One region of the Bacillus daqingensis genome, then DNA from elsewhere that is predicted to be linked to it. Evidence: predicted binding sites of a transcription regulator. Region 1 holds the regulator's gene; the other holds the start of a gene.
What was found. Region 1 encodes NrdR, which represses ribonucleotide reductase genes. Its sites were predicted from a motif close to AACACNATATATNGTGTT; they were not measured.
Positions count from the first base shown of each region.

Region 2: ACFO4L_RS16070 (vitamin B12-dependent ribonucleotide reductase) is a predicted target of NrdR. The motif match lies at 2,541-2,558, and genes of this name have one in related genera.

Region 1 is NZ_JBHSGK010000013.1:359,004-365,833, forward strand. Features, by position in the region: gene ACFO4L_RS13035 (replication initiation and membrane attachment family protein) at 1-1,033, opposite strand, end outside; gene nrdR (transcriptional regulator NrdR) at 1,092-1,559, opposite strand; gene ACFO4L_RS13045 (DUF1499 domain-containing protein) at 1,575-1,982, opposite strand; gene speD (adenosylmethionine decarboxylase) at 2,400-2,801, opposite strand; gene ACFO4L_RS13055 (glyceraldehyde-3-phosphate dehydrogenase) at 3,085-4,113, opposite strand; gene ACFO4L_RS13060 (baeRF3 domain-containing protein) at 4,505-5,641, opposite strand; gene coaE (dephospho-CoA kinase) at 5,908-6,516, opposite strand; gene mutM (DNA-formamidopyrimidine glycosylase) at 6,513-6,830, opposite strand, start outside.
Region 2 is NZ_JBHSGK010000021.1:111,576-118,405, reverse strand. Features, by position in the region: gene gcvPB (aminomethyl-transferring glycine dehydrogenase subunit GcvPB) at 1-996, shown strand, start outside; gene ACFO4L_RS16080 (rhodanese-like domain-containing protein) at 1,057-1,431, opposite strand; gene ACFO4L_RS16075 (lipoate--protein ligase family protein) at 1,564-2,394, shown strand; gene ACFO4L_RS16070 (vitamin B12-dependent ribonucleotide reductase) at 2,671-5,226, shown strand; gene mntR (transcriptional regulator MntR) at 5,475-5,915, shown strand; gene ACFO4L_RS16060 (hypothetical protein) at 5,996-6,787, opposite strand.

The DNA.
Region 1 (6,830 bases):
CGTAATCGGCCATCAACTCTTCGATAATATCTACGTCGCCCGGGAACACTTTTGCCCCGTCGCTCAAGGCATGCAGGTATTCAAGAGGCGATGTCGTTTCAAAGTACTGAATCTGCCGCTCTTCGTCAGTAGCAGGCTCCTTTTGCACGGTGCGCAGCTGCGGCGGCTGGCTGCGCATGCCAAGCATCGGCGGTTTGCCGTTTTCCTGCAGACGGTATCGCCTTTTAGCGGCCTCACGCAGCTCCTTTACGTCGAGATGATCGGTGTGAAGCATCGCATCCTGAATTAAATAAGCAATTTCTTCCGCGCTGTACCGGTATAAAAACGCAATTTGACGAATACACGTTTCATTGATTTCGGTGTACAGCTCCTCCCGTTTAACAAACGGAGGCAGATGAGCTGCAATTTCTTCGAGCGTCAGCTCCTCACTGCCAAAACTGAAGGAGGCTTCGTCGCCGCTCCCCTGCAGGATCGAGGCAGACGAGACAGCGTCGGCCATTTCCCCGGACGTACTTCGCATTTCAGACGGATGGATCGAAGTGAATACTTCATCGAATCCTTGCGTCACTTTTTCAAAGCCGCTTTTATCTGCTTTATGTACGGAAAAGGATTCCCGGAGTCTGCGGTATCGTTCACGGCTGCCTATTCGATTGTACAAATACACGCTCAGTAAATCGTCCGCAAAAAAGTCGGCAGGCGAAAGCGGCTGCTTGAGCTCATATAAATACACGCTGTCTCCGTCTTCCTGCTTTTTAAATGTGTCGAGCAGCCCCATTGCTTCGAGCTTTCTCCGTTCATCTGCCAGCATCGGCAGCGGCTGTCCGGTATGCGTCATCCACTGTTTATGCGTGCCCCGGATGGAGAGGTCCGCACTCATGCTGATCTCTGATGCGAGCATCATATACAGGCTGTAAGCGACTGGTCCGATAAGCGGCTGATATAAAAGTGTCAGCGAGCGGACACGTTCGTCCGGCACCGCTGCGGACATGACGGCGGTAAATGGTGTTGCGGGCTGTATGTCCTGCCAGCGCATGTCGTCATCCCTCCATAGAAAAGAGCCGCCCCGAAACAGACTGGGACAGCCCCGGTAGTTACGATCGTTTGTTTTCCCGGTTGATCAGATCCTTCAATTCGTCAACAAATACATTAATATCTTTAAACTGTCTGTAGACAGATGCAAATCGCACGTAAGCTACATCGTCGATATCAGCTAAATGCTGCATGACGTATTCACCAATATCGTTGCTGCTTATTTCCGGTGCGCTTCGGTTCCGCATCTCTTTTTCCACTTCCGTCGTCAGCTGCTCCAAACGCTCGAGCGGAATCGGCCGCTTTTCACATGCCCGCACCAGACCGCGAAGCAGCTTTTCACGGCTGAACTCTTCCCGGTTGCCGTCTTTCTTTACCACAATCAGAGGCGTTTTCTCAACGCGCTCGAAAGTTGTATAGCGGTAGCCGCACGCTTCACACTCCCGGCGGCGCCGGATCGCTCTTCCTTCGTCGCTCGGTCTAGAATCTAATACCTTTGTTCCGTTATGAGAACAGTGCGGACATATCATTGCGGACACCTCACTTTATCTGCTCAGTTCATCTCCGAGTGCCGTACCGACGAACGTCAGCCTGCTGTTCAGCTCTTTGTAGAGGCTTCGCACCATCTTGGCGCTGCTTCCGAAGTCTGTAAACAGGACGGTATCCGTATTCACAGCAAAATCAACCGCAGTACGGTACGGACGTACCATGATGACCGTTATGACGATAAATTGCTTTTTTCCAGACGTCGTATTGACGATAATTTCCCCATGCTCTTCTGATACGGAACTGACCGTGTACCCCTGCTTCTGGGAAAACATTGTCTGAAGCTCCGCCATCACTTTATCTTTCATGGCTTTATAGTAATGGGTTTGCAGCGTTTCGTCCGGATGTTTTTCGTTTGTTTCTGTTCTGGTACTGAATGCTTTTTGCAACGTTTGTTTGATTCCCATTTATATGCACCTCGCCTTCTCTAAGAATAGCAAGAAACGGCCGCTGATTCAATCGAATATGACAGACCGGTCAAAACGCATTGCTTGGAATGAAAGACTGAGCATCGGATGGAATCAGCAGGAAAATGGTGGAACGAGTCGATCCTCAGCATTCCTTCATCTGGAAATTTCAGGCGCTGTAAAGTGAGATGCGTATATACCCCTGCCGACATCAGAGGACCTCGGCTCAGAACGAAGTGAAGATCCATCGCTTCCAACGAAAGAAAGAAGCAGCTAGCTGAGCCTGTTCTCTCCAGAAAGCGAGTATCCGCAAATACAGGCAGATGCAAAATGATTTACCTGAAAGGACGTGATCACCACCCTGAAAAAACCGCTCCGGCTGATCTGCCGGAGCGGTTTTAAAACGATAATGCTATTTTACGAAGAAGTGCTGCTGTATGAGCCTTCCCCTGATTTCTGCATGACTTCAATCGGTCCAATACCTCGTGGTACCTCAACTACTTCTGATCGTCCAGCACCAAGTGCGTTCGCAATAAAATCGGCTGCCACGTTCGGGTCGATCCGGTCTCCGCACGTATATACGTCAATACTTGCATATCCATGTTCCGGAAAACTGTGAATCGTCAAATGCGACTCGCTGATAATCACCACACCGCTGACACCCTGCGGTGCGAACTTATGAAAAGCGACCTCTCTAACTTCTGCGCCTGCTTCAAGTGCGGCGTCAACGAAGGTTCGTTCAATAAATGCCATATCATTAAGCTTGTCGATGTTGCACTTCCATAGTTCTGCAATTACATGTCTTCCCATTGTATCCATTGCAAAATCCCCCTTCTTCAGTTTCAAAGCTGTTTGTCGATCACTTAATCCGGGATTACTGGGGGGAAAGTTAGTCCGGTGAGGTCCTAACCCTTTAATAATCAGGCTAAGCGAAGTTTACGAGAGTTAGTATACGTTTTTTACAACAATAATGCAATCATTTTTTACCGTATCTTCCAGCTGTATAAAGCTGATTATGCCGGGCAATTCACTCTGTTTTTAGCCATTCATAGCGAAAGCCGTCCTCCGGAATGTTCCGGAAGACGGCCGTCATGTTGACCGATCAGGATGCGTATGTGCTGCGGTCGGCATTTAAGTAGCTGCCGACGTGGTAAACAAGGTCGAGCAGACGGCAGGAGTAGCCCCACTCGTTATCGTACCAGGCAAGTACCTTTACCTGACGATCGTTCACGACCATAGTGGACTGTCCGTCGATGATAGCAGAGCGTGCGTCGCCGTTAAAATCAACGGAAACGAGCGGATCATCCGTGTAGCCGATAATGCCGGCCATGCCGTTCATCCCGGATTCACGAAGAATGTGGTTTACTTCTTCCACCGACGTATCGCGGCCGACATCGACGACGAGGTCAACGAGCGATACGTTTGGAGTCGGAACCCGCAGAGCAAGTCCGTGAAGCTTTCCTTCCATTTCCGGAAGCACAGACGAAATTGCCTTTGCTGCTCCGGTTGTAGTCGGTATGATCGACTGGCCGCATGCACGTGCACGGCGCAGATCTTTGTGCGGATTATCAATATTTCGCTGGTCTCCTGTGTAGGAATGAACCGTTGTCATCATTCCGGACACAATGTCGAGCTCATCATGCAGCACTTTGACGACAGGTGCCAGGCAGTTCGTTGTGCAGGAAGCATTAGAAAGGACATGATGGTTTGTGTGATCGTAGTCTTCTTCATTAACGCCGTATACGATGGTCACATCTTCATTTTTACCTGGCGCCGTGATAATCACCTTTTTTGCCCCTGCTTCCAGGTGCTTTTCCGCTTCTTTCTTTTCGCGGAACTTGCCTGTTGCTTCCAGTACAATATCGATACCAAGCTCTCTCCACGGCAGCTCAAGCGGGTCACGGGAATTAACCAGTTCTACCTGCTTCCCGTCTACTACCAGCTTTCCGTCGACAGCTTCCACGCGCTTTTTAAATGTCCCGTGTACTGTATCATAGTTTACGAGGTGGGCTAGCGTCTCCGCCGGATACCCTGCGTTCACAGCCGCGATTTCCACCTTTTCATCCATCATCGCCTTGCGAAACACCATCCGTCCAATTCTGCCAAACCCATTAATTGCTACTCGTATCATATAATACCCCTCCCAAGCTAATGTGCTATATTATATAAGCGTTTTCATGGATATAGTATAGCACATTAGTCAAAAAAGATACTATCTATTTTTGTAAATTACAAAAGATTTCCTTCCTTTAAGGCAAGGGGCACGTATACTTGGCGCTCCCTTCCTTTCATCATTCTATTGTGCTGAACGGAAGCGAGGAGATAGATGGATAAGCGGACGAATGAAGCCGTCATGGAATAATGAATTTGGATGACTTCTGCTGCTATGGCTGCGGCTAAGTTCCTTCGATGCAGCCTGTATGAGAGGATGCCAAAAAAACACCGTCCATACGACGTTGGCACGTTGACCAGTTTGTATAGACGGTGTCTTTGTCATTGTAGTCATCCCAAAGCATGAAGTGCTATCGAAATACAGCAGCTGCCCCGGTATCAGCCGGCATCCGTTCCTGCGGCAGCACCACAAGCGGGACGTTACGCCGAAAGGCAAGCTCTGTTAAATCTCCTAAAATATCGCCTGCCTGTCGCTCTTCTGGTTTAGCTCCAATCACTTCTCCAGTTGTTTCTTCAATATGGCCGGGAACGTTTTTCCCATCCTCTATAAGCAGATGGGCCAGCCGGTTTTCCGTTAAGGCCAGTGCAATCTCTTCCAATCGGGAGGAGCCTTTGCCATTTGCCCGTGCTGACTCGAAAGCATCGACCGCTTTTTTCGTTTTTTCTAAATAAACCGGCTCTATACGCTGCCAAGCAAGCTTGGTCAATTCGTCCATTTCCACCGAACTGACATCCCGTTTGATGCCTGATTTCATCAGAAACGTATTGCTGCTTACTTTATGGAACAGCCCGTGGTGCTCCTTTACAGCAACAAGTATGAGCGGGAGCTTTGATATATTCGAATGATGCTCTGTTACATACCGATCGACATACCGGAAAAACTTCTCCGTTTCTTTGTCCATTTCATCTTTGCGTCCGCCTTGTCCGAAATAGGCAGCATTTCCGCCGCTGTACGTTACCTGATCAACGTGCGCTTCCTTCTTTTCTGCACCGACGGCCTCTTCCTTTGTCGTCGCAATGTCATCCGGCAGTTCCACTTCGTTTATGCCGTACCGGTTTCCTTCGAATAATCGAAATGTATTCTTCGTCAGACCGAGAAGCTGGTACTTATCCGCAGATTGAAATACGCGGATCAGCGGACTGATGAATGGGCGCTCTGAGACCGCTGTAATCGCCTTTACCGGTCTTGCAAGCTGATAAACGATGCAGCGCTCGTCCGCAGCGAATACGGCAATTCCTTCTGTTACTTGACGCCAAAAGGTACGATCGCTCGCAATGTCATGAAGCGGCTTTAGAAGCCTATCTGCTTTGACGTGCGGATACCGCTCTTCCAGCGCGCCTTCCAGAGCCTTCAGCATATTGCGGAAGACTACTTCGTTCGACTGCTTTTCTCTTCCTGCCCGCTCCGTAGGCTGATAGAGTGACAAAAACGGCGGTTTGGCTTCCTGAAACAAGCTGTGAGGAAAGTGATTCGTCCGTTCATACATACGTTTCCCCTCCATTCAAAATCTGCTGATAGTCAGTCGTTCACTGTGAGCGAATAATTGAGTCTATAAAGTTCTTAAAAACGAACTGTTTTTCTCATTATACAATATTCCCTCGCTTATGCCATCGTTCTTTCTGCATGACATTTTTTCCGGGCTTAACCCACTATGAAGAGAACAGACAGTTCAGCAGTCGTACATACAAAAACCCCCTGTCACTTCGATGACAAGGGGCGTCCTGCTATTCATTCGCACTCTTCCTGCTCTTTTTAAGGCGTACCGTCCTGATGCTTTTTCAGAAGCGCCTCAACGAGCTTTTTCACCTGCCTGGAGGTCTCTTCTTCCGGGCCTGTGTTCAAGATCACAAAATCCGCCCGCTGCTTTTTTTCTTCAATCGACAGCTGTGAGTCCATTCTGCTGAGCGCCTCCTCTTCGGAGTAGTTGTTCCGCTTCATTAACCGTTCCTTTTGGACCTGCTCGGGCACATAGACGACTGCTGTTTGATCGACTAAATAAAACAGTTCATTCTCAAATAAAAGGGGAATGTCCAGCACGACAATCGGATGAGATGCTTCGGCCTCTTCTGCCTGCTCTTTCATCTTCTCCCGAATGGCAGGATGAACCATTGCATTCAGCTGCTCGCGCTTTTGAGGATCGTTAAAAATAATGGTGCCCAGCTTCTCCCGGTCCAGAGTCCCGTCACCGGCAATGACTGAGCTTCCAAAAGCGGACTCAATTTCCTGCAATGCTGGTGCTCCCGGCTGGACTACCTCCCGTGCAATGACATCCGCATCGATCACCGGGCAGCCTTCCTCGCGGAAAAATCCGGCAGCCGTGCTTTTGCCTGTTGCAATACTTCCTGTCAGACCAAGCTTCATACAGCACGCTCCTTTTCAGGCTGGCAGCTGGGACAAATATGCGTCCCGCGGCCGCCGACGGTAAAGCGGATAATCGTTTCTCCGCAATGCTTACACGGTTCATTTTTTCGTCCGTACACGTTTAGCTGCTGCTGAAACATGCCCATTTCGCCCTGGCCGTTCACGTACGACTTTACTGAGGATCCGCCTGCTGCTATCGCATCCGCAAGCGTTTGGACGATACATCCGTGCAGGCGGCTGATCTCCTCATCCGTCAGTTCAGAAGAGACCGTCTCCGGGTGAATACCTGCTGAAAACAGCGCTTCGTCCACGTA
Region 2 (6,830 bases), on a different contig from region 1:
TACGGCCGTACGAAGGTCATTGTTCCAGACTCGGCACACGGCACGAACCCTGCCTCTGCTGTCGTAGCTGGATTTGACGCTGTTACGGTTCGCTCCAATGAAGAAGGACTGGTAGATCTCGAGCACCTGCGTGAGCTGGCAGGCGAGGACACAGCGGCGCTGATGCTGACGAATCCAAATACGCTGGGGCTGTTTGAACGCGATATTGTTGAAATGGCTTCCATTATTCATGAAGCGGGCGGGAAATTATACTATGACGGAGCTAACTCCAATGCAATTTTAGGCATGACTCGTCCCGGTGATATGGGATTTGACGTCGTACACTTAAATCTGCACAAAACGTTTACAACTCCACACGGTGGAGGAGGACCTGGTTCTGGTCCGGTTGGGGTTAAGCAGGATCTTGTTCCGTATCTACCAGCTCCGATCGTTGCAAAAGAGGGCGACAGCTACAGGTTTGCCTGGGAGTTTCCGGATACGATTGGCCGAGTGAAGCCATACTACGGTAACTTTGGAATTAATGTACGTGCCTATACGTATATTCGAACGATGGGCCCGGAAGGATTGCGGCAGGTTTCCCGTCAGGCAGTGCTGAATGCAAATTATATGCTGCGCAGGCTGCAGCCGTACTTTGACACGCCATATGAGCAGCATTGCAAGCACGAGTTTGTATTGTCAGGGAAAAGACAAAAGAAACTTGGCGTCCGAACGCTGGATATCGCAAAGCGGTTGCTTGATTTCGGCTATCATCCGCCGACGATTTACTTCCCAATTAACGTCGAGGAATGCCTCATGATTGAACCGACTGAAACAGAATCGAAAGAAACACTGGACGAATTTTGCGATGCGATGATTCAAATTGCTAAAGAAGCAGAAACGAATCCTGAGATTGTTCAGGAGGCTCCTCATACGACGGTCGTAAGCCGTTTAGATGAAACACAGGCAGCCCGTAAGCCAATCTTGCGCTGGCAAGCGAAAGAAGAAGCAACCGTTTAATTTAAAAGAAGAAAAAGCCTTCCGGGGAGCCATCTCCGGAAGGCTTTTTGCAGGGAAATCTTATTTTTTTACTTTGCCTGTCCACTTTTTAAAGCCGCCTTTAAGCATGTTCAGATCTTCGGCATCTCTTTTTTTGCGGAGAATCTTGGCAGCCTGTACAGATCGGGATCCGTTTTGACAGTATAAATAAACAGGCTTATCCGGCCGAATCTCTGAGTTTCGCATCCTCATTTGAGAAAGCGGAATATTTCGTGCACCCAGAATATGTCCGGTTTTAAATTCCCGCTCTTCACGGACATCAATCAACTGTGCTTTTCGGTAATTTTTAGTGAACTCTTCCTGTGTCAAAACCGACAGGTACGACGGTTTTTTCATACGGAAAATGAGAAACACAATTAGCAAGACGGTTACTGCAATCAGTATCCACAGTTCCATTCTGACACCCCTTTACATGACGTTTACCATACTAAATAATAAACGTTATCAGGTCTTTGTGCAATGTTTCTCTTTCTGCTTTGTTCTTCAGTCTGTTTTTCTGTATGATAGAATGGTTGGGAGGTTGCTCGTATGGAACAATGGTATTACATAAATTCAGGTCCGGCCGGTCCCGCCTACAACATGGCGCTTGATGAAAAGCTGATGGATTGGCACCGGGAAGGGCGAATTCCTCCGGTTATCCGCTTTTATGAATGGAATCCGGCCTCGCTTTCACTCGGTTATTTTCAGCGAGTGGAACGGGATATTGATCTAGAGGCTGTTAAACGGCATAAAGCAGGACTTGTCAGGAGGCCGACAGGCGGCAGAGCTGTCCTGCACGAAGATGAGCTGACGTACAGCATCATCGTAAAGGAAGATCATCCCGGTATTCCCGCCGGCATCACCGAAGCATACAGAGTCCTTTCAGGAGGTCTCCTGCTCGGATTTAAAAACATGGGATTGGAAGCGGGATTTTCCATTCCGCGGACGGAAGAAGAAAAAGCAGATTTAAAATCACCGCGATCCGCCGTCTGTTTTGACGCACCATCCTGGTATGAGATGGTTGTAAACGGTCGAAAGATTGCCGGGAGTGCCCAAACGAGACAAAAAGGAATTATTTTGCAGCACGGATCAATTATTCGGCGGTTTGATGAGGAAAAATTATTTGATATGTTTTTATTTAAGAGTGAACGAATTCGCCGGAGAATGCAGGCAGGCTTCCGCAGTAAAGCGACGCCAATGGAGGAGCTCATGGAACGCATTCCATCTCCAGAAGATATGAGGGCTGCTTTTGTGCGCGGGTTTGAAGAGGATCTTGGCATTCAGCTTAAAGAGTGGGAGCTCAATCAAGAGCTGAAAGAGCAGGTCAGCCATCTGGCTATAAGTAAATACGCGTCGGATGAGTGGAATTACAAATACTAGTATATACCTATTTTTTCGAGCAGAGCCTTGCGCCCGCCGGCTCCTCGAAAAACGGCATATTAATTTCATAACTTTTGCGTTTACAAGCTGACGACCAGGGTATAGAATAGCAATATATCCTATATATAGTTGCTTATTTCACTGAAAACACTATATATAGCGTCATGCTTACGTAATTTCATAAGGAGCCTTGCCGGGCTTCCTTTCTTTTTGCCCGGACAATGATGCTCAGCATTATCAAAAGTACGAGAAGGAGCGAGGCCAGTGACTACGTATATGTCAGAAAAACGAATTGATCTCGATCAGCTGAATAAGGACATTGAGCAGTTTCCACAGGTATTTCCGGTAACTCCGGATATGCACCGTCAGCAAAGCGGAGTTTCCAGATTGGTGATGCTGGATCGTTATACGTTCAAGGATACAGAAAAAGTAACGTTAAAAGCAGGAGATTTTGTCGTACTGACCGTTAAGAACGATCCAAAGTTTCCAGCACGGGGATACGGTTTTGTGACGAGCATTAACTGGGAAGCGGGAACCGCTAAAATTGCGGTTGAAGAAGAATTCCTCGGTGTGCTTGATTCTCCTGAAGAGAAAAAGACCGGCATCGTTGAGCGCTCACTAGCGACGATCGATAAACCGCTTGAGCTTTATTATGAACAGATTGCTAAGCGTAATGCTCGCGGTCTTGCCTCCGTTGAGAAAACAGAAGAGAAGCGCAGTGAATGGTTTGAAAAGTTCTACCAGCAGCTCGTGAACATGAATTTTGTTCCTGCAGGACGGGTTCTTTACGGAGCAGGCTCCGAAACAGACGTTACGTATTTTAACTGCTATGTCATGCCTTTCGTAGCTGACTCACGAGAGGGAATTTCCGATCACCGCAAACAAGTCATGGAAATCATGAGCCGCGGCGGAGGTGTGGGAACGAATGGATCTACGCTTCGTCCAAGAAACGCGCTTGCAAGAGGAGTGAACGGGAAGTCTTCCGGTTCAGTATCCTGGCTCGATGATATCGCTAAGCTGACGCATCTCGTTGAGCAGGGAGGGTCCAGGCGAGGAGCACAGATGATAATGCTCGCAGACTGGCACCCGGATATTTTGGAGTTTATTATTTCAAAAATGCAGAATCCGCGGATTCTCCGCTATCTGCTCGAGCAGACAGAGGATGATCAAATTGCATCTCTTATAAAAGACAAACTGAAATTCACGCCGTTCACAGAGCTGGAAGAGGCAATGTACCAGAGCATCATTAATTATAAGCATATTGAAGGCCAGGGAGGCTTTGATCCAAAAGTAATCCGTGATGCGGAACAAAAGCTTCGGGATGGCGGAACGTATCAGGTCAACAATGCCGAATTTTTAACTGGTGCGAACATTTCCGTCTGTATAACGAAAGAGTTTATGGAAGCTGTTGAGCAGGATGCAGATTACCAGCTTCGTTTCCCGGACGTAGAGAACTATTCAGCAGAGGAAATGCAGGCGTATAACCGCGAATGGCAGGAGTACGGAGATGTTCGTGAATGGGAAAAGCTTGGGTTTGGTGTCCGCACTTACCGCACCATTAAAGCGAAAGAGCTTTGGAACCTCATTAATATCTGTGCGACGTATTCTGCAGAACCTGGTATTTTCTTTATAGACAATGCTAACGAAATGACAAATGCAAGTGCCTACGGGCAAAAAGTAGTTGCTACCAACCCTTGCGGAGAGCAGCCGCTCGCTCCTTACTCCGTTTGCAATTTGGCTGCGGTAAACCTTGCTGAAATGGCAGATACAGAGGCGAAGAAAGTAGATTACGAAAAACTGGCTGAGACAGTAGCTACCGGCGTCCGCATGCAGGACAACGTCATTGACGCAACTCCTTATTTCCTGGAACAAAACACGAAGCAGGCGCTCGGCGAGCGACGCGTCGGTCTTGGGGTTATGGGGCTGCACGATCTGTTAATTAAGACGGAGACCCGCTATGGCTCTGACGAAGGAAATGTCCTTGTTGATAAGATTTTTGAAACGATTGCTGTTACGGCTTATCGTACCTCAATCGAACTTGCTGAGGAAAAGGGAAGCTTTCCTTATCTTGAGAGTAACAGCGCAGATGAAACACAGTACCTTCGATCGAAGTTCACGGAAACCGGTTATATGAAGAAAATGCCGCTAGACGTGCTGGAGGGGATTCAGAAGCACGGCATTCGCAACTCTCATCTCTTAACAGTAGCGCCTACTGGCTCTACTGGAACGATGGTCGGAGTATCTACTGGATTGGAGCCGTATTTTTCCTTCTCTTATTTCCGAAGCGGAAGACTTGGAAAGTTTATCGAAGTGAAGGCAGAAATTTTGCAAAAATATCTTGAAGAACATCCGGAACAAGATCCGAATGAGCTGCCCGACTGGTTTGTTTCGTCAATGGAGCTTTCACCTGAAGAACATGCAGACGTTCAATGTGTGATTCAAAAATGGGTGGACAGCTCATTGAGTAAAACGGTTAATGCACCAAAAGGCTATACCGTAGATCAAGTTAAATCTGTTTATGAGCGTCTCTATAAAGGCGGAGCTAAAGGCGGTACAGTTTACGTTGACGGCAGCCGTGATTCACAAGTGCTTACGCTGAAAGCAGAAGAGAACGACAACTATGCAGTGGACCTCACTGGAGGAGAGCAGCAGAATGAAACAAAGCAGCCGGTTGTGCTTGTTGAAACTATTACCGATGTCCGCTCCACTTCTGTAAATTACGGAAGTGAGGTTGGAGATACGTGCCCGGTTTGCCGACAGGGAACGGTAGAAGACATCGGAGGCTGCAATACGTGCACGAACTGCAGCGCTCAGTTAAAGTGCGGGTTGTAAATTTCACATTGCGGTAACAAAAGGACTGCAGGACTCGATGAACGAGTCCTGCAGTCCTTTTCGGGCTTGAACAGAATATAATATTATGAGGTGGGCGAAACACACGCAGCCGCAATAAGAATCGATCCTGTAAAGGCGCCAGTGTTAAGCTGTGAATGGACCGAGCAGCAAGAAAGCATAGAAATAGACCGGCGCATATGCTAAAATGTGACATGCACAATGAATGCAAGCTGTCTGGAGGATCATACATGCCTACACCCAGTATGGAAGATTACTTAGAACGAATTTATCAACTGATCGATGAAAAAGGCTATGCCAGAGTATCAGACATTGCAGATGCATTGGACGTCCATCCATCATCTGTAACAAAAATGGTTCAGAAGCTTGATGCTGAGGATTATTTAGTTTACGAAAAATACAGAGGCCTCGTCCTGACAGCCAAAGGGAAAAAGATAGGCAAACGGCTCGTCTACCGGCATGAACTGCTTGAGGAATTTATGCGCATTATTGGTGTCGATGAGAAACGAATTTACAGTGATGTGGAAGGAATTGAACACCACCTCAGTTGGGAAGCGATTGACCGGATCGGGGATCTCGTAACGTATTTTGAAGAAGATCACAATCGCGTCAAAGAATTGAAAGCGACCCAGCGAAAACAGGACCCTGAAGAAGGCGGAGAAGAGCAGTAAATCGTTACTTCAGGACGTATAAACCATAAGGAGCACCCCGTCAGCCTTCCGCTGATAGGGTGCTCCTTCTCGATTAATCCCTAAATAATTTTTTCGCCCCGTCCATACTGAGCGTACGAACCTGAGACGACCATAATAAAAGGCAGAATAATCGTTATCCACAGGCCTAGAAATAAACCGGCCGCTACATCACCGATCAGGAAGCCCTCAAAAGCAGGACGGACGCCGAAATGAACAAATAAAATGCCGGCTGCCCCAATAGCGGAAGCAAGCCATTTGGCTGGAGCTTGGGTCTGTTCAACAAACATCCGTACTTTATACTGCTCCAGCACCGCTCCTATGCCAGTTCCAAGCAGCAGACCAGGGAGCAGCAAAAACAAATCATCAGGAGCTAAGAGAAGAGCTAAAAAGAAGGGAAGGATAATAGAGAACGAAAATAGATAAGCATCCGGCATAGATCCGATCCATTCAAGGCTGCGGTAAAAGGTATAACTGATAAAACCGCCAATCAGTATACCGCCGGTAACGGTGAAAACAGGTACGCCTCCTGCAAGCAGGTAAATCAGGCTGACGGCTGCAGCTGCAGCAATACAAAGGGCTGCTTCTGTTCTTCTCCTGCACAGCGGCAGCAGAAAAGCAAACAGTGTAACCGTTGCCTGAATATGAGGATGGGTAAAGGGAACGCGATCATTGCTTAAAAGCAAATATGGAAAATACATCAGAATAACGTATCCGAGCGACAGAGAAAGCACCGTCAGATAAAGAAGCTGAAAACCCGATCGTTTATCCAACGTCCAAAAAATCGCTCCGGCAGTGATCAGCCAAACTGCAAAGAGTATCTGTGAATAGACAGTGACAAAATAGGAACTCAAGCTTGATCCCCCGCTTCCTGAAGAACTTCAGACTTAATCGGGT